3 regions of the Anaerobacillus sp. ABD4_527 genome follow, and region 1 is predicted to be linked to each of the others. Evidence: a T-box and tRNA genes for the amino acid it is inferred to sense, from the RefSeq annotation. Region 1 holds a T-box; the other regions hold tRNA genes.
The links. The T-box of region 1 lies ahead of serS (serine--tRNA ligase). A T-box ahead of a tRNA ligase gene usually reads a tRNA of that ligase, here a tRNA-Ser.

Region 2: it encodes a tRNA-Ser, which carries the amino acid that the T-box ahead of serS (serine--tRNA ligase) is inferred to sense. The anticodon was not compared.
Region 3: it encodes a tRNA-Ser, which carries the amino acid that the T-box ahead of serS (serine--tRNA ligase) is inferred to sense. The anticodon was not compared.

The regions. Positions count from the first base shown of each region.
Region 1 is NZ_JBSWXZ010000011.1:18,564-25,365, forward strand. Features, by position in the region: gene hppD (4-hydroxyphenylpyruvate dioxygenase) at 1-433, opposite strand, end outside; gene ACXAHI_RS20875 (cation:proton antiporter) at 555-1,751, opposite strand; gene ACXAHI_RS20880 (deoxynucleoside kinase) at 1,935-2,573, shown strand; gene ACXAHI_RS20885 (deoxynucleoside kinase) at 2,570-3,238, shown strand; tRNA gene ACXAHI_RS20890 (tRNA-Ser) at 3,371-3,463, opposite strand; gene serS (serine--tRNA ligase) at 3,590-4,864, opposite strand; T-box leader at 4,926-5,131, opposite strand; gene pdxT (pyridoxal 5'-phosphate synthase glutaminase subunit PdxT) at 5,198-5,791, opposite strand; gene pdxS (pyridoxal 5'-phosphate synthase lyase subunit PdxS) at 5,868-6,755, opposite strand.
Region 2 is NZ_JBSWXZ010000001.1:1,078,367-1,085,168, reverse strand. Features, by position in the region: gene ACXAHI_RS05755 (DUF1189 domain-containing protein) at 1-629, opposite strand, end outside; gene ACXAHI_RS05750 (Na/Pi cotransporter family protein) at 852-2,480, shown strand; gene ACXAHI_RS05745 (DUF456 domain-containing protein) at 2,550-3,032, shown strand; tRNA gene ACXAHI_RS05740 (tRNA-Asn) at 3,167-3,241, shown strand; tRNA gene ACXAHI_RS05735 (tRNA-Met) at 3,245-3,321, shown strand; tRNA gene ACXAHI_RS05730 (tRNA-His) at 3,340-3,415, shown strand; tRNA gene ACXAHI_RS05725 (tRNA-Ile) at 3,424-3,500, shown strand; tRNA gene ACXAHI_RS05720 (tRNA-Ser) at 3,506-3,598, shown strand; tRNA gene ACXAHI_RS05715 (tRNA-Met) at 3,791-3,867, shown strand; tRNA gene ACXAHI_RS05710 (tRNA-Phe) at 3,996-4,071, shown strand; gene ACXAHI_RS05705 (superoxide dismutase) at 4,280-4,891, shown strand; gene ACXAHI_RS05700 (hypothetical protein) at 4,928-5,206, opposite strand; gene ACXAHI_RS05695 (MFS transporter) at 5,307-6,554, shown strand; gene ACXAHI_RS05690 (peptidoglycan D,D-transpeptidase FtsI family protein) at 6,663-6,802, shown strand, end outside.
Region 3 is NZ_JBSWXZ010000001.1:482,695-489,496, forward strand. Features, by position in the region: gene trhO (oxygen-dependent tRNA uridine(34) hydroxylase TrhO) at 1-744, shown strand, start outside; gene ACXAHI_RS02530 (NRDE family protein) at 820-1,575, shown strand; gene ACXAHI_RS02535 (hypothetical protein) at 1,703-1,861, shown strand; tRNA gene ACXAHI_RS02540 (tRNA-Val) at 2,038-2,113, shown strand; tRNA gene ACXAHI_RS02545 (tRNA-Thr) at 2,137-2,212, shown strand; tRNA gene ACXAHI_RS02550 (tRNA-Leu) at 2,218-2,302, shown strand; tRNA gene ACXAHI_RS02555 (tRNA-Arg) at 2,321-2,397, shown strand; tRNA gene ACXAHI_RS02560 (tRNA-Ala) at 2,407-2,482, shown strand; tRNA gene ACXAHI_RS02565 (tRNA-Ser) at 2,487-2,579, shown strand; tRNA gene ACXAHI_RS02570 (tRNA-Gly) at 2,583-2,656, shown strand; tRNA gene ACXAHI_RS02575 (tRNA-Glu) at 2,664-2,738, shown strand; gene ACXAHI_RS02580 (transporter) at 2,978-3,313, shown strand; gene ACXAHI_RS02585 (YpjP family protein) at 3,442-4,092, shown strand; gene ACXAHI_RS02590 (hypothetical protein) at 4,140-4,361, shown strand; gene ACXAHI_RS02595 (YuzB family protein) at 4,566-4,802, opposite strand; gene trxB (thioredoxin-disulfide reductase) at 5,001-5,942, shown strand; gene ACXAHI_RS02605 (Hsp20/alpha crystallin family protein) at 5,974-6,417, opposite strand; gene ACXAHI_RS02610 (thymidylate synthase) at 6,523-6,802, shown strand, end outside.

The DNA.
Region 1 (6,802 bases):
TCGTGTCACCATATGTACCGATGACAGCTTTTTTTACTGTTCCAAACTCATCGTTGTATTCTTTCGGAGGGCTAAGTTCGATCGCTCCACGCTCTGCAGCTTCTTTGTAAGCCTTTTCAACATTTTCTACAGTAAGAGCAATGTCCTTAACGCCGTCTCCATGAAGTTTAACAAAATCTGCGATTGGATGATCATTTGAAAGAGCACCTGTTAGAACGAGTCGAATATTATTCTGTTGAAGCACATAGGATACTTTCTCGCGATCACCTGTTTCTAGTCCAGAGTAAGCGACTGGCTTAAAACCGAATGCCTTACAAAAGTAATGAGCTGATTGCTTTGCATTACCAACATAAAGTTCAAGATAATCGACATCATGCACCGGGAAAAAATCAACGGTATCCTGCTGGCTACTATTCAACGTTTGTTCCTGCACGCAAATCCCTCCAATTTTTGTTAGTCAACCAGCTTAAACGTAAATCTTTTTCACAAACCTTTCAAGAGTATCTATTAAAGCCATAACGCTTTCCTGTATTGGTGCACTTTGCTTTTCGAGCTCAGACATTCTCCTTCTCAAAAAAGGCTGAGAGCGGATAGATCGTCATGCTTTGTATGATGAGAGATAGTATGACTGCTCCAAACGTAATGGACAGGATATCGTGATCGATCGATGCGTTATCGACTTCTAAGCTAAGGAGCAATGCGACTGACATCGTTCCACGAATGCCAGACCATGTGACGAGGGAGATTTCTTTCCAATTGAATTCATTACGCCAAGCCTTAAACATTTTCACGATGCCCGATAGAACAAGAAACCGAATGACAACAGAGGCTAAAAACACAAGAGTAATAAACAGCCAATGGTTAAGGGCCAAATAATTTATCGTTTCTATTCCGATCAACAAAAAGATCAATGCAAGAATACTCGGTTCAACAACTTCCCAAAAACTGTTTAAGTACTCTCTGTAGTGTGATTCTTTGATCAATCGATCAAGCTCATAAGAAAGGACTACTCCAGCTGCAACAACGGCAAGTACGCCTGATACTTCAAGCGCTTCTGCTGCATAAAAGCTTCCATAAGCAAGAACGATGCTTAACATGACCTGATACTGACGATGATGGGTAAGACGAATCGCACGACAAACAAGATAGCTAAAAATCGCACCGATCGCTACTCCCCCTATGGATACGAGAATGAAATCATAGATGAAAGAACTCACAGAAAAAGTACGACCCTGCAACAGCATTCCTGCAAACACGCTAAAAAGAACGATACTCGTCCCATCGTTCACCATCGATTCGCCTTCCACAACATCTGCGATCTTAGGATCTTTCGATGTTTTCTTTAAAATCGAAACAACAGATACTGGATCAGTGGGTGTCAAAATAGAAGCGACTAGCAATGCGCCAAGAAACGAAAGAGAAAGGAATGGTTCGCTCAATAAGAAGATGGCTCCACCTAATAGAACAGCGCTTACGATGATGCCGAGTGTACTTAGCATAGAAATGATGCCTGCATGCTTTCTAAAGTGATCGAATGGGAACTGATATGCGGAGATAAATAAAAGTGCTGGTAAAAACCATTCAAAAAGAATCTCTTTTGTTATATGTACAGATTGAAAGAAGGGAATAAAAGACAAACTAATCCCAATAAGTAAGAGAACTAACGGTGCAGGAAAGTTCTTCTGTTTCGTGTCGATCGTATAAACAAGATAACCTATGAATAATAAGATTAGAATATGATGAGATCCCATGCTTCTCCCCCTTTCCATCCCGTTTCTTCCCTCTCATCCATAAATAAAACGGAAGGTTTTTTTTACCTTTAAGTCAATGGTTTTAACCCTGTCCACAGTTCTTGGTCTATGCTACAATTATCTTTGTCTATAAAAAAGAGAGCAAGATCTGGTTAGCATAGGAAACGACGGAGGAGGATACGTATGAACCAGACCCCATTTATTGCCGTCGAAGGCCCGATCGGTATTGGAAAGACCTCTCTCTCCCGCGCTATTTCTGATTACTATCAGTTTAAACTTTTTCAAGAAATCGTAGAAGAAAATCCGTTTCTCGGTAAGTTCTACGGCAACATTGAAGAGTGGAGCTTCCAAACCGAGATGTTTTTTCTTAGCCATCGATACAAACAGTTAGAAGAGATGGATAAACACTATCTATCCAAACAACGCCCAGTCATCTCTGATTACCACATTTTTAAAAATAAAATTTTTGCCCAACAGACACTCAGTGACAAGCACTTTTCTAAATATATGAAGATCTACGATATTTTAACCGAGGGCATGCCTGAACCGAATGTGATCATCTATTTGAATGCTAGCCTCGAAACGTTATTAAATCGTATTTCACAGAGAGGTCGTCAAATTGAGAAAGATATTGACCCCTCTTACCTAAAGCGATTATCGTCTGACTATGAACGGTTTATGCAGGAGTTCGAAGCACATCACCCTGATATACCTGTTCTCCGGTTCAATGGCGATGAGATGGACTTCGTTGCAAATGAACAAGATTTGCAGACCATTTTTGAATCCCTCGAATTAACCTTGAAAGAAGGAGACCCTGTATGAATCTAAGAGAAAAATACAACATACCACAGGACGCCGTCATTACGATTGCGGGTACTGTTGGAGTTGGTAAATCTACAATTACTAGTTCACTTGCAAATGCTTTGCAATTTAGAACATCACTCGAAAAAGTTGATAATAACCCGTACCTCGAGAAGTTCTATAATGACTTTTCCCGCTGGAGTTTCCATCTACAGGTTTACTTTTTAGCTGAACGGTTCAAAGAACAGAAGAGAATGTTTGAGTACGGTGGAGGTTTTGTACAGGACCGTTCGATCTATGAAGATACGGGCATCTTTGCAAAAATGCACTATGAAAAAGGAACGATGTCGAGCGTCGATTACGAAACGTATACGAACCTTTTTGAATCCATGGTCATGACGCCATTCTTCCCACATCCTGACTTAATGATCTATCTTGAAGGATCTTTCGAGGATGTTGTCGATCGTATCAAGGAACGCGGACGTCCGATGGAACAGCAAACGCCAACTGCATACTGGGAAGAGATGTATGAACGCTACAACAATTGGATCGATAGCTTCAACGCATGCCCGATCCTTAGACTGAACATCAACGAATATGACCTTGTGAACGACCCGTCTTCAGTAGAACTGATTCTAAAGCGGATCGAACAGAAATTTAACCAAATTCCTTTATTGAGCAGATAATAACGAAGGAGCTATCCGGCGGATAGCTCCTTTTCATATACATAAAATAGAACATAAAAAAACCGCTATCTGCAAGAGACAGCGGTCATATAATCTCCAAATTATATGCGCGTTGGTAGTTCAATTAGTTAATGGCGGAGGAAGAGGGATTCGAACCCCCGCGGGCCGTTAAGCCCCTGTCGGTTTTCAAGACCGATCCCTTCAGCCAGACTTGGGTATTCCTCCGTGTGTGTTGCTTAATAACTCGGTGACACGAATAATATCTTATCACCCGTTCGGTATGAAGTCAACACTTTGAATGAGATTTTTTATTTTTTTATATATAAGGGGGATTTCTCCCCCTCTTTTCCTTTATTTTAAAACTTCACGGCCACCCATATATGGACGTAGCACTTCAGGAACAATGACCGTACCGTCTTCTTGCTGGTAATTTTCTAGAATTGCAGCAACCGTTCTTCCAATCGCTAGACCAGAGCCATTCAACGTGTGAACAAATTCAGGTTTACCGTTCTTTTCTCTACGGAACCTGATCCCTGCACGGCGCGCCTGGAAGTCTTCAAAGTTACTGCAAGAAGAGATTTCTCGGTAAGTTCCATAGCTTGGAATCCATACTTCGATATCGTATTTCTTTGCCGCTGTGAAGCCGAGGTCTGCTGTACACATGCTCATCACACGGTAAGGCAACTCTAGTAACTGAAGGACCTTCTCAGCGTGTCCAGTAAGCTTCTCAAGCTCATCATAAGATTCTTCGGGCTTTACAAAGCGAACAAGCTCAACTTTGTTAAACTGGTGCTGACGAATCAATCCTCGCGTATCACGACCTGCAGATCCTGCTTCAGAACGGAAGCAAGCACTAAATGCAGTGTATGCAAGCGGAAGATCAGCGCTATCAAGAATTTCATCTCGGTGGAAGTTCGTAACAGGTACTTCTGCCGTTGGAATTAAGAAGTAATCTTCTTCACGAATTTTGAAAGCATCTTCTTCAAACTTAGGTAGCTGACCAGTTCCTGTCATGCTTTCGCGATTAACGAGATATGGAGGTAGAATCTCTTCGTATCCATGCTCAGACTCATGAAGATCCATCATGAAGTTAATAAGAGAGCGCTCTAGACGTGCTCCAGCTCCTTTATAAAAAGCAAAACGGCTTCCTGTAACCTTAGATGCGCGTTCAAAGTTAATGATGTTTAAATCAGTCGCAATATCCCAGTGAGGCTTTGCTTCAAAAGAAAAGTCTTTTCTTTCTCCCCATGTACGCACCTCAACATTGTCATCCTCTGTTTCACCTACAGGTACGCTCTCGTGAGGAATATTAGGAATATGTAGGAGGATTTCCTCTAACTCCCCTTCTACACCGCGAAGCTCTTCATCAAGCGTCTTCACTTCGTCCCCAACTTCACGCATTTCTTTGATCAAATGATCAGCATCTTGCTTTTCACGCTTGTATTCTGCGATTTTCTTTGAAACCTCATTACGCTTTCCTTTAAGTTCTTCAGTCTTCGCGATGAGATCTCTTCTTCGCTGATCAAGCTCTTCAAAACGGTCAAGACCAACAAGATCTTCCCCACGCTTTGATAACTTTTCTTTTACTTCATCAAAATTCTTACGTAGAACCTTTAAATCAATCATGCTTTTTCCTCCTTTTTTACGATAAGCGCCTTAGGAATACAAAAAAGCCCCCGTCCCCTTGGAAAGGGACGAGAGCTACCCGCGTTGCCACCCTGATTGCAGACAATTGCCTGCCTCTTAACAGAATAACGGTCTGCTCCGAGAAAGCTTACTAACGTTCAGCTTTCTACTCAGGGATGGATTCACAGGGTTCAACGGTCGATTCTCACCAGCCATCGACTCTCTTAGCATTGAACATCTATTACTATTTCCCGTCAACGTTTTCGTATATCTTGTATCACAAGCAGAGTTTTTATACCCCGCTTCCTAGTACGTAATAATTTACACGAAAATTTACTCGGTTGCAAGCCCTTCTTTTTTGAATTCAAGGACCATGTCGATAAAGAGCTGATGCATGCGATCGTCATCCGTCAATTCTGGATGGTACGCACATGCAAGGAAGCGTCCGTCACGTGCTGCAACCACTTTGTCGTTAAACGTCGCTAGAACTTCGACACCTTCTCCAACTTCTTCGATATAAGGCGCACGAATGAAGACACCAATGAAAGGCTCTTCAAGTCCTGTAACAGATAACGGTGCTTCAAAGCTTTCTCTTTGACGTCCAAACGCGTTACGCTTTGCTTTTACATTCATGACGCCAATATGAGATTCGTCCATCCCCTCAATACGCTCTGCAAGCAGGATGAGGCCAGCACATGTACCAAAGATCGGCTTCTCAGCAGCAAAAGCTTTTAAAGGCTCAAGAAATCCATATTGATTGATCAGGCGGCGCATCGTTGTACTTTCGCCTCCAGGCAGCACAAGACCATCGAGGTCATCAAGCTGCTCGATGCGTTTTACAACAACGATTTCCGCTTCTTTTGTTTGTAATGCTTTCACGTGTTCTCGAATTGCACCTTGCAGTCCGAGGACTCCAACTTTCACCATACTGCTTTCGACTCCTTTAATCTATATCTAAGTAAGACCCCCACCTGGATTGCTCAGATGGGGGTGATTGAATGAATTACCAGCCGCGTTCCTGCATGCGTTCAGTAGGCTGTAGTGAAGAAATCTCAATTCCTGGCATCGCGATACCAAGGTTTTTAGAAATCTTAGCGATCAACTCATAATCTTGATAATGAGTTGTTGCTTCCACGATCGCTTTTGCAAACTTCTCTGGGTTATCAGATTTAAAGATACCAGAACCAACGAATACGCCGTCAGAACCAAGTTCCATCATTAGCGCTGCATCTGCAGGAGTAGCGATACCGCCAGCAGCAAAGTTTACGACTGGAAGACGTCCAAGCTCTTTAATTTGAAGAAGAAGCTCAAATGGCGCTTGAAGGTTTTTCGCTTCAGTCATTAGCTCATCTTCAGACATGCTTGAAATTTTACGGATTTGGGATTGAATAAGACGCTGATGACGCACAGCTTCAACAACGTTACCTGTTCCAGGTTCACCTTTCGTACGAAGCATCGCAGCACCTTCACCTACTCGGCGCAGTGCTTCACCTAGGTTACGAGCACCACAAACGAAAGGAACAGTGTACTTACGCTTATCAAGGTGATATTCTTCATCAACTGGAGTTAGTACTTCACTCTCATCGATGTAGTCAACACCCATTGATTCAAGAACACGAGCTTCAACGATATGACCAATACGGCATTTTGCCATTACTGGGATCGATACTGCGTTTACTACCTCTTCTACGATAGTAGGATCAGCCATACGAGCTACCCCGCCAGCTGCACGAATATCGGATGGAACGCGCTCAAGTGCCATTACAGCGACTGCACCAGCTTCTTCTGCAATCTTTGCTTGCTCTGCGTTCACAACGTCCATGATGACGCCGCCTTTTTGCATTTCAGCCATACCACGTTTTACGCGATCTGTACCTGTTTGTTGATTCATCTATATTCCTCCCATATTTATAATAGATAAGTGATATTTTTTTAAAA
Region 2 (6,802 bases), on a different contig from region 1:
ACAGAATAGGCAGAGAGTATCCAAAGCTGTTTATAGGAAACTCTTCTCTTGGTCATATTTTTTAAGGTCAAACCAATTGTAGCAAGGGCCGTCACACCTATAAATTTAAGACCGGTTTGTAAAAGATACACGACGAAAATGACAAGCGGTATAAAGATAGGGAGCAAATCATCGAGTGTTTGTGAAAGTTCAATCACATCGCTTTTTGTAAAACTCATCGTACTGAAGTTACTATAATCAAATTCCTGTAATGTACCAGAGTCTTTAATCATTATTCTGTCTCCTAAAAATGCGATGACAGTCTTATATCCTTCTACATCATCAGGTTTTGTTTCACCAGTAGCGTCAAAGATAAATGTTTCTCCGTCTTCCTTCGTGATATACGGCTCATCTTGATCAGCAGATAACGTTCCATCTACAAGTTTAAATTCAGGAACATCACTTATATGGGATTTCAATTCATCGTAAGCATTCGTAAATGTAACGGTGGTTAGAATTCCAACTGGTACGGATGCAAGAAGCATTAAAAGAAAAACATATAAGATCGGTTTGCCAAGCTTTTGAAAACGAAAGCGCGCCATCATCTTTGGAGAATAAAGGCTGTAAAATAATTGTTTAAATATGTTCAAATTCAAATCTCCTTCCATTGATTACACAAACCCATAAACTAGTTTAGCTTATATTCCACTTAGGGAACAATAAACTCGGTTAAAGTTTTTCATTCCCTTTGTGAATAAATCATTACAAAATCTATATTTAGTCTTTACAAAAGATAGGGTGATGTAGATAATAGACAAGGGACTTTGTTGAGTATTGTCGAAAAAAATAAAATGGTGCAAGGGGTTGAAATGATGGAACTCAACGTTCAGGAGATGATCTTTCAGTTTGTGGGAGGTCTAGGTATTTTCCTGTTTGGACTTAAGTATATGGGTGATGGCCTTCAAAGATCAGCGGGCGATCGATTAAGAGATATATTAGATCGCTTCACAACGAACCCATTCATGGGTGTATTAGCAGGTATAGTCGTTACGATCTTGTTACAAACCAGTTCAGGCACTACAGTTCTTACAGTAGGACTAGTAAATGCAGGGTTTATGACTCTTAAACAGGCTATCGGAGTTATAATGGGAGCCAATATAGGAACAACTGTAACAGCATTCATAATTGGTATACCTATCAAAGATTACGCACTACCTATCCTATTTATTGGTGCAGCATTGATCTTCTTTGTTAAAAACAAAAAGATAACGTATCTTGGACAGATCATCTTTGGTTTTGGTGGTTTATTCTATGGTTTAGAACTGATGAGTAACGGTATGAAACCTTTAAGAACGCTTCAGGTATTCCAAGATCTTACGGTTAGTATGAGTGAAAACCCAATATTGGGAGTAGTCATCGGTACCGTATTTACTGTCATCGTACAGAGTTCAAGTGCTACGATTGGCGTTCTGCAAAGTTTATTCTCTCAGGATGCAATGTCCCTACAAGCTGCTATGCCAGTTCTATTCGGAGATAACATAGGAACGACAGTAACTGCTGTTTTAGCATCGATTGGTGCCTCAGTTGCAGCAAGAAGAGCAGCACTTACACACGTTATATTTAACTTAATTGGTACTACAGTGTTCTTGATTATATTATCACTGTACACACCTTTCATTGCATATATCCAAAATGCACTTAATTTAAATGCAGAAATGACTATTGCATTTGCACACGGTATTTTTAATGTTTCTAATACAATTATTCAGTTCCCATTCATTGCATTACTTGCTGTATTAGTAACAAAAATTATTCCTGGTGATGATACTGCGATCGAGTATAAGCCAAAGCACCTTGATCCGGTATTTATCGAACGTTCTCCATCTGTCGCGCTTGGACAAGCAAAAGAAGAAGTTATTCGTATGAGCGAATTTGCTTATAAAGGTGTAAAAGAAGCTTCGAAGTATGTCACTTCAAAAGAGCAAAAGAGTGCAGAGAAAACTGCTCAATATGAAGATGCGATCAATAACTTAGACACAAAGATCACAGATTATTTAATTCAGTTATCTGCAACCTCTCTTTCAGCTGAGGAATCAACTCGACATGGTATGTTGATGGACTCGGTTCGTGATATTGAGCGAGTTGGAGATCATATGGAAAATATCGTCGAGCTGGTTGATTATCAGATCAGTAACAAAGTGAAGATGACGGATGTAGCTATGAAAGATCTTGATCAGATGTTTGAGCTTACGCTAACGACTCTTCACCAAGCATTTGATGCATTGGATAATTGGGATGTTGAGAAGGCTCGTGATGTCGTGAAATTAGAAGATAAAATTGATAAAATGGAAAGATCTCTTCGTAAGCAGCATATCTTGAGGTTGAACGAAGGCGAATGTACAGGAAGTGCAGGGATCGTCTTTGTAGATATGATCAGTAACCTAGAACGTATTGGTGATCACGCTGTTAATATTGCTGAAGCAGTTATCGGAGAAGAGTGATAAAAAGTCGGGGCTAATCTAGCCCTGACTTTTTTTATTCTATATAATAGAAGAAAAAGGGGGGGCACCATGGATATCTTATTCTGGGTACTCGTAATAGCATCGTTTGTAGTGGCGTTTGTAGGACTAATCTATCCAATTATTCCATCGGTTCTTTTTATTTACATAGGATATATTGTGTACGGTGTATTTTTCGAATTTAGTTCAATGACAGTTTCTTTCTGGATTATTCAAATTCTATTTACCGCGTTACTATTTCTTGCTGATTATGCTAGCAACTTATTTGGGGTCAAAAAATATGGGGGATCAAAAGCCGCCATATGGGGAAGTACAATTGGCTTATTGGTTGGACCATTCGTTATACCGTTTCTTGGAATTATTCTTGGTCCTTTCATTGGAGCAGTTGCAGCAGAGTTAATCTTTCATCGAAAACCATTAAGAGAGTCTATTAACGTAGGAGTCGGATCTTTACTTGGTTTTCTTGGGGGAGCGTTAATGAAAGGTGCTATCCAAGCAATAATGATTGTTATCTTTCTTGTATATGTTCTATAGTAATCTTGATGAAGGGACAAAACCATGCTATAGTAATTTCATCGCTGATTTTTCAGCAATGAAAATTATATTACAAAAGTTATTGACTTCTTTTTAATCTCTATGGTATAGTTATTCTTGTCGTTAAGAGATATTCCACAGTAGCTCAGTGGTAGAGCTATCGGCTGTTAACCGATCGGTCGTAGGTTCGAATCCTACCTGTGGAGCCATATGGCGGTGTAGCTCAGCTGGCTAGAGCGTACGGTTCATACCCGTGAGGTCGGGGGTTCGATCCCCTCCGCCGCTACCATATTAACTTAACACAATGGCGATTGTGGCGAAGTGGTTAACGCACCGGATTGTGGTTCCGGCATTCGTGGGTTCGATTCCCATCAGTCGCCCCATTTAAATTGGACCCTTAGCTCAGCTGGTTAGAGCTGACGGCTCATAACCGTCCGGTCGCAGGTTCGAGTCCTGCAGGGTCCACCATACGCGGAGGAATACCCAAGTCTGGCTGAAGGGATCGGTCTTGAAAACCGACAGGGGCTTAACGGCCCGCGGGGGTTCGAATCCCTCTTCCTCCGCCATCTTTCTTCTAAGTATGGAAGTAGCAAGAACAAAATTTAAATTTTCATATCGTCGCGGGATGGAGCAACGAGCGAAACTTCATAGAAACACAGCGAGTTGTTTCGACGGATACGCATCGTAGCAATCCTTGCAGAGGAAGAAACAGTGCACAGCATATAGAAGCAAGTACGAAATTCATTCATTCATATCGTCGCGGGATGGAGCAGTTCGGTAGCTCGTCGGGCTCATAATCCGAAGGTCGCAGGTTCAAATCCTGCTCCCGCAACCAATTTAAAAAAATTAACTACGTCGAATAATCTTCTTCGTTAATTTTTAATCGTAGTCCCTTTAGGGGCAACCTAAACTCACAATTTGAGTTCACTCTTTCAAACATAATAGTACATAAGAAAAAAACATGGCTCTGTAGCTCAGTCGGTAGAGCAGTGGACTGAAAATCCACGTGTCGGCGGTTCGATTCCGTCCGGAGCCACCATATTAACATCGATTCACCACCTTGTAGGTGGTTTTTTTATGTTTACGATTCTATATGTGTGGAATTATAAAAGTGGTGACAACATCACGATGTTAAACATTTGAAAACAGAGGATAAATCTGCTACTGTAAAAATGTGATACATTGTGATCACGACTTGTGACGCAATAGTCACAAGGGTTACATACTTTTAAAGGAGGAGATTTACAATGGCTAAATTTGAACTACCACAACTACCTTACGATTTTAACGCTCTAGAGCCACATATCGACGAAGAAACAATGAAGATCCACCACGGCAAACACCACAATGCTTATGTTACAAAGCTAAACGGTGCACTTGAGGGTCATGAAAACTTAGCTGACAAAAGCCTTGAAGATCTTCTTGGCAACCTGGATGCTGTACCTGAAGGAATTCGTACTGCAGTAAGAAACAATGGTGGCGGACATGCTAACCACACACTTTTCTGGCAAGTACTTAGTCCAAACGGTGGCGGCGAACCATCAGGTGACTTGAGCGAAGCAATCAAAAAGAAATTCGGAAGCTTTGAGAGCTTCAAAGACGAGTTCGCTAGTGCTGCTGCAGGACGCTTTGGTTCTGGCTGGGCATGGCTTATCGTTAAAGGTGGAGAACTAGAAATTACTAGTACTCCTAACCAAGACACTCCGGTAATGGAAGGCATTACTCCAATTCTTGGTCTTGACGTTTGGGAGCATGCTTATTATCTTAAGTATCAAAACAAGCGCCCAGATTACATCAGTGCATTCTGGAATGTTGTTAACTGGGATGAAGTAGCTAAGCGTTACGAAGCTGCAAAATAATAGCCAAAACCCCGACAGAATTGTCGGGGCTTTTTTTTATGGTTCTATTTTTGTATAGACGCTTCCTAGATGTTCTAAGAGATAATCAATAACAAGGTCTGTAATCGCACAACCATCATTGAAATCGTACTTGCTATAGGAAAAAATTTGATTTTCCCTGATCGATATGAAGAATGTAGGCAGCGTTAATGAATTTTTTTCTTCATTATATGTATGTGGCTGCTCAAGTTTTTTAGCAAAAGAAATCAGTTGTGATAAAAGAGTATTCTTAATTTGATGAGAAATGACGTCCCCTGTATAGATAAAATAATACATCGAACTCTCCTTTCAAAAACATCTTACCCATTTCTAATCTTTCGCATAAGGAGACAGAATTAATACAAAATAAGGGAGGAGGAAAAAAGGGGAGTTTGCCATGAAAGTACTTAAACACGTAATGGGTGATATAGCTGTTACAAAAGATCTACTCTTATTATTAACGATCGGCGGATTGTATGCTTTGAGCATTGCTCTTTCAAATACGTTTGTAAACGTTTATTTATGGAAACAAACAGGTGAATTTGCAGATATTGCGATTTACAACCTTTCAGTTGTCATCAGTCAACCGCTTACATTTATTTTAGCTGGACGATGGGCTAAAAAGATGGATCGAGTGATTGTATTGAGAATCGGCGTAATCTTTTTGGCGCTATTTTATATTACGGTTTTACTACTAGGGCAAAATGCTGGCCAGTTACTCGTCTTATTGGGAGCACTGCTTGGAATTGGGTTTGGGTTTTATTGGCTTGCGTTTAATGTATTAACATTTGAAATAACTGAGCCTGATACGAGAGATTTTTTTAATGGTTTTCTAGGACTTCTAACTTCTTTTGCTGGAATGATCGGTCCTATTTTCGCAGGAGTAGTCATTTCAAGTCTTGAATCATACACGGGGTACAAAATTATATTTGGAGTCTCACTGCTGCTTTTCTCAGCGGCGGTTATCTTGAGTTTTTTCTTAAAGAGGCGATCGGCGAAAGGCAACTTTTCATTCATGCGAGTTTTCAACGAACGTAAATCGAACAGCGATTGGCTAAATGTTCTTCATGCTCACTTCTTCCAAGGGTTAAGAGAGGGAACATTTATTTTTGTCATTGCTGTTCTCGTATTTATTACGACTGGCAGTGAGCTTGCGATAGGAACATTTGGTTTGGTGAATTCCGCTGTTTCGTTCCTGGTTTATTACCTTGCGACAAGATTAATAAAACCACGTTTTCGTATAAAAGCAATTCTATATGCAGGAATTATGCTATATGTCTCAGTGGTTATTCTTTTATTTGAATTAACGTTCTCGCGCTTGTTGCTTTACGGCATTTGTATTTCTATCGCTTATCCCGTTTTGTTTGTTCCATATGTATCACTAACATACGATGTGATCGGAAAAGCTTGGAATGCTGCGGAAATGAGGATTGAGTACATTGTAGTAAGAGAAGTGTATTTAAACTTTGGAAGGGTTGTATCAATCACAGTGTTTCTAATAGCGATCTCGATTTCAAACGATGTTCAAATCGTACCTACACTATTGATGATCCTAGGAATTGGTCATTCCATTATTTTCTTCTTCTACAGAAAACTCAAGATTGTTAGGACTTTTAGTGAAAAGTCGGTAGAGCCAGTTCAATAGCTCATTATACCCTTTACAATTGGTGTATCACTAAGTATAGTAAATAAATATGGGATAGGGCACCTGTACTCTACAGGTGCCTAATTGTGTGTTGAAAGGAAGAATAACGTGAATCCTAATAGAAAGAAAAAGAACCACGTGCCGATAAGGTTAAATATATTATTCTTGTCCGTTTTTATTTTATTTTCAGTTCTTGTATTGCGTCTTGGTGTCATTCAAATTGTGGACGGTGAAGAATATGAACGGGT
Region 3 (6,802 bases), on a different contig from region 1:
GAAGGCATAAATGGTACCGTCTCAGGACCAAAAGAATACACTGAGCAATACATGCAAGAGTTAAGAAACGATCCACGTTTTTCTGACATTGAGTTTAAGGTCGATGAAGCGGAAGCTCACACGTTTAAAAAAATGCACGTACGAGCTAGAAATGAGATCGTATCACTCCGTCTTGATGAGGATATCGATCCAAATGAGCTTACGGGAAATTATCTCGAGCCAAAAGAGTTTATGAATGCACTCGAACAAGATGATGTTATTGTTATTGATGCAAGAAATGACTATGAATATGATATCGGTCACTTCAGAAATGCAATTCGACCGAATATAAAAGCGTTTCGTGAATTACCTGAGTGGATCGAAGAGAACTTATCAGATCAAAAGGACAAAAAAGTCCTCACTTATTGTACAGGCGGGATTCGTTGTGAAAAGTTTTCCGGGTATTTGAAGAAAAAAGGTTTTAATGATGTATCTCAGCTTCATGGTGGAATCGTAACATATGGCAAAGACCCAGATGTACAGGGGAAATATTTTGATGGTAAGTGTTTTGTGTTTGACGATCGCTTAGCTGTTGATGTAAATCAAACGGATGATGCTAAGGTAGTTGGAACATGCTATCATTGCGGCACACATGCAGACACTTACATTAACTGCGCAAATGTAGAGTGTGATAAACTACACATCGTTTGTGATGAGTGCTTGGACTCACAACAACGTTACTGTTCATCATCTTGTGCTGGTTAAGTTGATACAATAAAGGGTTGAAGGAGCACAGTGGTTAACACTGTGCTCCTCTGCTTATCGGAAGGCGGAAATCGTATGTGTTTAATCGCAGTTGCAATCGATGTTAATCCAAAATATCCATTCATTTTAATTGCTAATCGAGATGAATTCTACGAACGACCCACTGAAAGGGCTCATTATTGGGCTGATTATACTAACCTTTTAGCTGGAAGAGACCTAAGAGCAAAAGGTACATGGCTTGGTGTTACGACAGAGGGTAACATTGCTGCATTGACAAATTATCGAGAGCCTAATGAAGAACGAAAGGAGCGGTCAAGAGGGGAACTACCAGTCAAATTTCTCACGCAGTCTATTCATCCATACGATTATTTAAAGAGTGTGCAGGAACAAAGAGATCACTACAATGGTTTCAACTTGTTTGTGGGTAGTGCAAATGAGTTCTTTTACTATTCAAATCGTGAGGATGAGGTTAGGAAAGTTGAGTCAGGCATTCATGCTGTAAGTAATCACCTGTTGAATACAAGCTGGCCCAAAGTGGATCGAATCAAGAGAGAACTATCAGATTATCTTGACCAAACAGAAGAGATTGACTCTGATCAGCTGTTCAAACTACTTGATCATGCTGAACCGGCACCAGATAAAGATCTTCCAAACACAGGTATCCCGCTAGAATGGGAAAGACTTTTGTCACCTATCTATATTACATCTGAAAAGTATGGTACTAGAGCACAAACGATCGTGATGGTCTCTAACGAAGGAGAAGTGACGTTCCTTGAAAAAGCTACTGGTGAAAAAATAAACAAGTTTCATTTTTCAATCGACCGTTCATAATACGTGCTCTAGAGGAATACATTATATCCTACCTATCATTACCAGCTTATATATGGTAATAAAGACCAGGTTTATGATTGGTCTAAAGAGGGTAACTAGGGGTTACTAAGTATGAGGAGGGGTTTTATTGAAACGAAAGCGTCACTATGTTGAAGATCAGCTACTAAGGGAAGCCTCTAATATTCGAGAGTATCGTAAGGTAGATGTTGAAGTGGTAGCCAAGAAATATCCTGAACGCAGTGCGCCTCCAAAGAAAAATAAAACTCTTGTTCAAACATCAGTATAAGCAGGGGGATTATATCCCTTGCTTTTTTTATGTAAAAAAACTATTGCAATCTAGTAAGATAATTGATAATATAAATCTTGTCCTCATAAACAACGTTTTTCGACACAATGTTCTTGAAAAAAAGTGTTGACGTGAATGGACAAGTAGTTATATAATATAGAGGTCGCTGTTTATTTGGAGGATTAGCTCAGCTGGGAGAGCATCTGCCTTACAAGCAGAGGGTCGGCGGTTCGAGCCCGTCATCCTCCACCATTTTTTCTCTATAAAAATACTTCGCCGGTCTAGCTCAATTGGTAGAGCAACTGACTTGTAATCAGTAGGTTGGGGGTTCAAGTCCTCTGGCCGGCACCACACACGCGGGTGTGGCGGAATTGGCAGACGCGCTAGACTTAGGATCTAGTGTCTTACGACGTGGGGGTTCGAGTCCCTTCACCCGCACCATTAGAATCATATAGATATGCGCCCGTAGCTCAATTGGATAGAGCGTCTGACTACGGATCAGAAGGTTAGGGGTTCGACTCCTCTCGGGCGCGCCATACATACTTGGGGCCTTAGCTCAGCTGGGAGAGCGCCTGCCTTGCACGCAGGAGGTCAGCGGTTCGATCCCGCTAGGCTCCACCATATTGGAGGAATACCCAAGTCTGGCTGAAGGGATCGGTCTTGAAAACCGACAGGGGCTTAACGGCCCGCGGGGGTTCGAATCCCTCTTCCTCCGCCATTTGCGGGTGTAGTTTAGTGGTAAAACCTCAGCCTTCCAAGCTGATGTCGTGGGTTCGATTCCCATCACCCGCTCCAATTTAGTGGCCCGTTGGTCAAGCGGTTAAGACACCGCCCTTTCACGGCGGTAACACGGGTTCGAATCCCGTACGGGTCACCATTTCAAAGAAGCTTACGGGCTTCTCACCCAAGGGTTCCCCTGCAGAAGTTCTCTCGAAGAAGAGAAATCAGCAGGACTAGCTAACGCGTCGGAATCCCGTACGGGTCACCATTTCTTATAATAATTTTATTTGATTATGAAGCGACAGCACACTCAAAGAGGTGCTTTTTTTGTTGTCCAAATGAACCTCTCACCTAAGAAGGGCATACAGTGTCTATATCAAGTGAGAAGGGATGGAAATGATGTATAGTGAAGAGCATGAACACATCGAATACCACATTCATACCTATGAGGCTCCTCGTCAACAGCAGCCAGTGATGCAGCCACCTTCTAGTCCGCCATCAACAACACCACAGATGCCTATGTCAGCACAGGCAGGAACACAAGCCGTAGATCCGTTTGCAATTAGAGGATGTTTATACCGCTACACGTATATATGGATGAAAGGTGGAAATCGCTTCTGGTTCTGGCCTGTTTTTGTTGGCAGAAGATCTGTATCTGGATTTCGATGGACGGGAAGAAGATGGGTATATACAGGAATAGATCTTAATCGCATTGAAATGTTTACTTGTTGAGTGGATGAGCGCTTTTAACGAAGCGCTCAAAACATGTAACAGAATAGTTAAAAAATTATCTGGCATTTTCATCGTCTTCATGGGACAATGTAAGAAATCTTTTATTTGAGAAAGTCAGGTGTAGACGATTGCGCTTTCCGTTATGGTCAAGAAAGCTTTTTGTAGCATTCATTGCTGTTATTACGCTTGGTACAGTTATACCAACAGAGTATTTACAAGATCTTAAACCTGGACAAAAGACTGAAGCTAACTACCAAAAAGACGTTTCACACGTGGTTGAAACGGACGAGCCTCCTCAATTATCATTTGAAGAAGTTGAGATTGAGCCTCTACGTTGGCCTGAGATTGCAGAACGATCTTCGTCATCTGAGGTAGTAGAAGAATTCATTACCTATGCTTCACTACAAACTGAAGAATTAGGAATAAGAAAGTTTGGCGACACGATTGCTAACCGTGTTGGGTCTGATTACATAAATTTGATCGTTCCGAAAGTAAACGAGGTGATTACATCTAAAGTCGAAGAATTAGATGTAGATTTCGTTCGTTCACTTCGTTTGACTGATAATCCATCTGGTGGTTATGGTGAACGTATCATGCACGTGTACAACGAGAAAACAGGGAATGACTTGATGAGGTTTCATGTGAGAAGAGACCATCCACCTCAGGATGGATACTGGTTTAACTTTCATTATCACGACGAAAAAGATAATTTCAGTGAGCATCATGAAGTTGGGAAGATTTATTGGGATAAAAACACTCCGCCAAAATGGCTCTCGTAATGAGGCATGCGGGGTGTTTCTGTTTGATTGGAAGGGAATGAATAGAGATGGAACTCGTTCAGTGTATAAGAGACGTATTTGAAGAAGATCCTTTAACAGGTACTGAAAATGAACGGAAATTATTTAAAAAAGGAAATTTTTATCCTGCCTATCAGGATGATGAAGAGAATTGGATAACAGTTGATGACGAAGGGGAGCATCATATCATTGCGAGTGGTGAGTCGCCGATAGAAGACTTCTGGTTTTTGTATCGTTTTAGAATCGCATAAGTAAACGCTGCTCAGTTGAGCAGCGCCGTATTACTTCTTTTTAGGGCGCGCTTGTTGCGGGCCTCTTTTTTTATTCATTTGGAGAGCATCCTCACCGCTTTTAGTACCCTGAGCCCCTGTTTTGGGATCGTAGCCATTGCGACTTTTCATTGAGCAATCCTCCTTTTAGGTGTCACTCAATACTATGCCCAGACCAAACTTAAATTAAAACATAGGATTTTCTTCAATAAATTGATATACGTTACGTACGAGTTCATCTGAAGATGTAGCAGTAACGCGCTCTCCGTTAACGAGACAATACATCTCCTGACTACATAACGTACAATGTCCTAGACAAGAATATTCTAATACATCTAGATCATGGTCTTTTTCAAGTATTTCCATCGCTTTATGTGAACCGCTTGATAGGTTACTCATACAAAACTCAACGATAGGATTCATGCTATTATCACCTCAATGCTGATTGCAAGTTCTACACTTGTTCATTTTATCAAGAAGGAATGGTAATGAACAACCTTTTGCAACTGAGCAGAATAATAAGCAATATTCAGTAAATACGATATACTAAATGCGTATAGAGGGTTTATTTCTTTAAAATAAGGAAAAATAAAATAATGAAGCTTATTGAGGAGGGTCATTATGAATAAACCAGTAATCGTAGGAACGGGACCAGCAGGTTTAACAGCTGCAATTTATTTAGCAAGAGCAAATATGGAGCCTCTCGTTATTGAAGGACCAGAGCCAGGTGGTCAGTTGACCTTAACGACAGATGTAGAAAATTTTCCTGGCTTCGCAGATGGAATACTTGGCCCAGAATTAATGGAAAACATGAAGAAACAAGCGTTACGCTTCGGTGCTCGAATTGAAAGAGGTTGGGTTAAGGATATCGATTTTTCAAAACGACCTTATACTTTAAAGACCGATACGCTTGGTGATGTAGAAGCAGATGCGGTATTGATTTCGACTGGTGCTTCCGCAAAGTTACTTGGAATACCAGGAGAATCCGAGAATATGGGTAGAGGTGTAAGCACTTGCGCTACGTGTGATGGGTTCTTCTTTAGAAATAAGAAGATTGTTGTTGTTGGCGGAGGAGACTCTGCGATGGAGGAAGCCACTTTCCTTACTAAGTTCGCTTCGGAAGTTACAATTCTTCATCGAAGAAACGAACTTAGAGCATCAAAAATCATGCAAGAAAGAGCGCGTAATAATGAAAAGATCACATGGAAGCTTAACTACTCCCCTGTTGAAGTTGTTTCAGATGGAAAGAAAGTAAGCGGTATTAGAGTAAAAGAAAGTGATTCAGGAAATGAAGAAACGATTGAGACAGATGGAATCTTTGTAGCGATCGGTCATAAGCCAAACACTGATTTTCTTGAAGGAAAAATAGACATGGATGACAAAGGCTACATCAATGTTGAACCAGGAACTACTCGTACGAACCTTCCAGGTGTATTCGCGTGTGGAGACGTGCAAGATTTTACTTACAGGCAGGCAATTACAGCAGCAGGCACTGGGTGTATGGCAGCGATGGATTGTGAAAGATTCCTTGAAGGAAATGCTTTCATCGATTGGAGCATGTAATTAAGAAACGGAGGGGATTCCCCTCCGTTTTTTATTCGATATCTAAATAGTTTATGGTATCTTTTATACGGTCTTTCTTAGGTATCATGATTTCGAGGATACCGTTCTCATATTTCCCCTTCACATTCTTCATTGAAAAGGAATAGGGCAGTTTGATCAATCTGCTAGTACTCGAATACGCTCTTTCCTGTTTATAGTACTTTTGTTTATCATTCCGTTCTTCTTGAAAGCTGTCTGATTCAATGGAAATACGGATGCTATCTCCTAATGGCTCTACTTTGATTTGTTCTTTTGATACACCAGGTAGTTCAGCTTCAACGATAAAAGCAGAATTCGTTTCATATAGATCGACACGGAATGCCTGGTTTGGAAGTAAATTAGAAAATGGATCCTTAAAAAAGTCATCGAACGTATTTAACCAATTTTGAAGATTAGGGTCCTGAAGAATCTTTGGAAGTTTGTCTCCTTTTCCCATCACATATTCATCCTTTCCTTAATTTCTCATATAACATATGATGTGTGAATGAGAACGTTCCAGTGGTACAATAACTATTAGCAAATGTTTGGGAGGGAAGCATAGATGAAAACATACTTACAATTATGCGAAGAAATACTACATAACGGCACAAAGAAGTCTGATCGAACAGGTACTGGTACTATTAGCGTTTTTGGTCACCAGATGAGATTTGATTTGCAAGAAGGCTTTCCTGCGTTAACTACGAAAAAGCTTCATTTACGATCGATTATTCATGAATTACTGTGGTTTATTAAAGGAGATACCAATGTAAAATATCTTCAAGATAATGGCGTCCGCATTTGGAACGAATGGGCGGATGAAGATGGAGAACTAGGACCTGTAT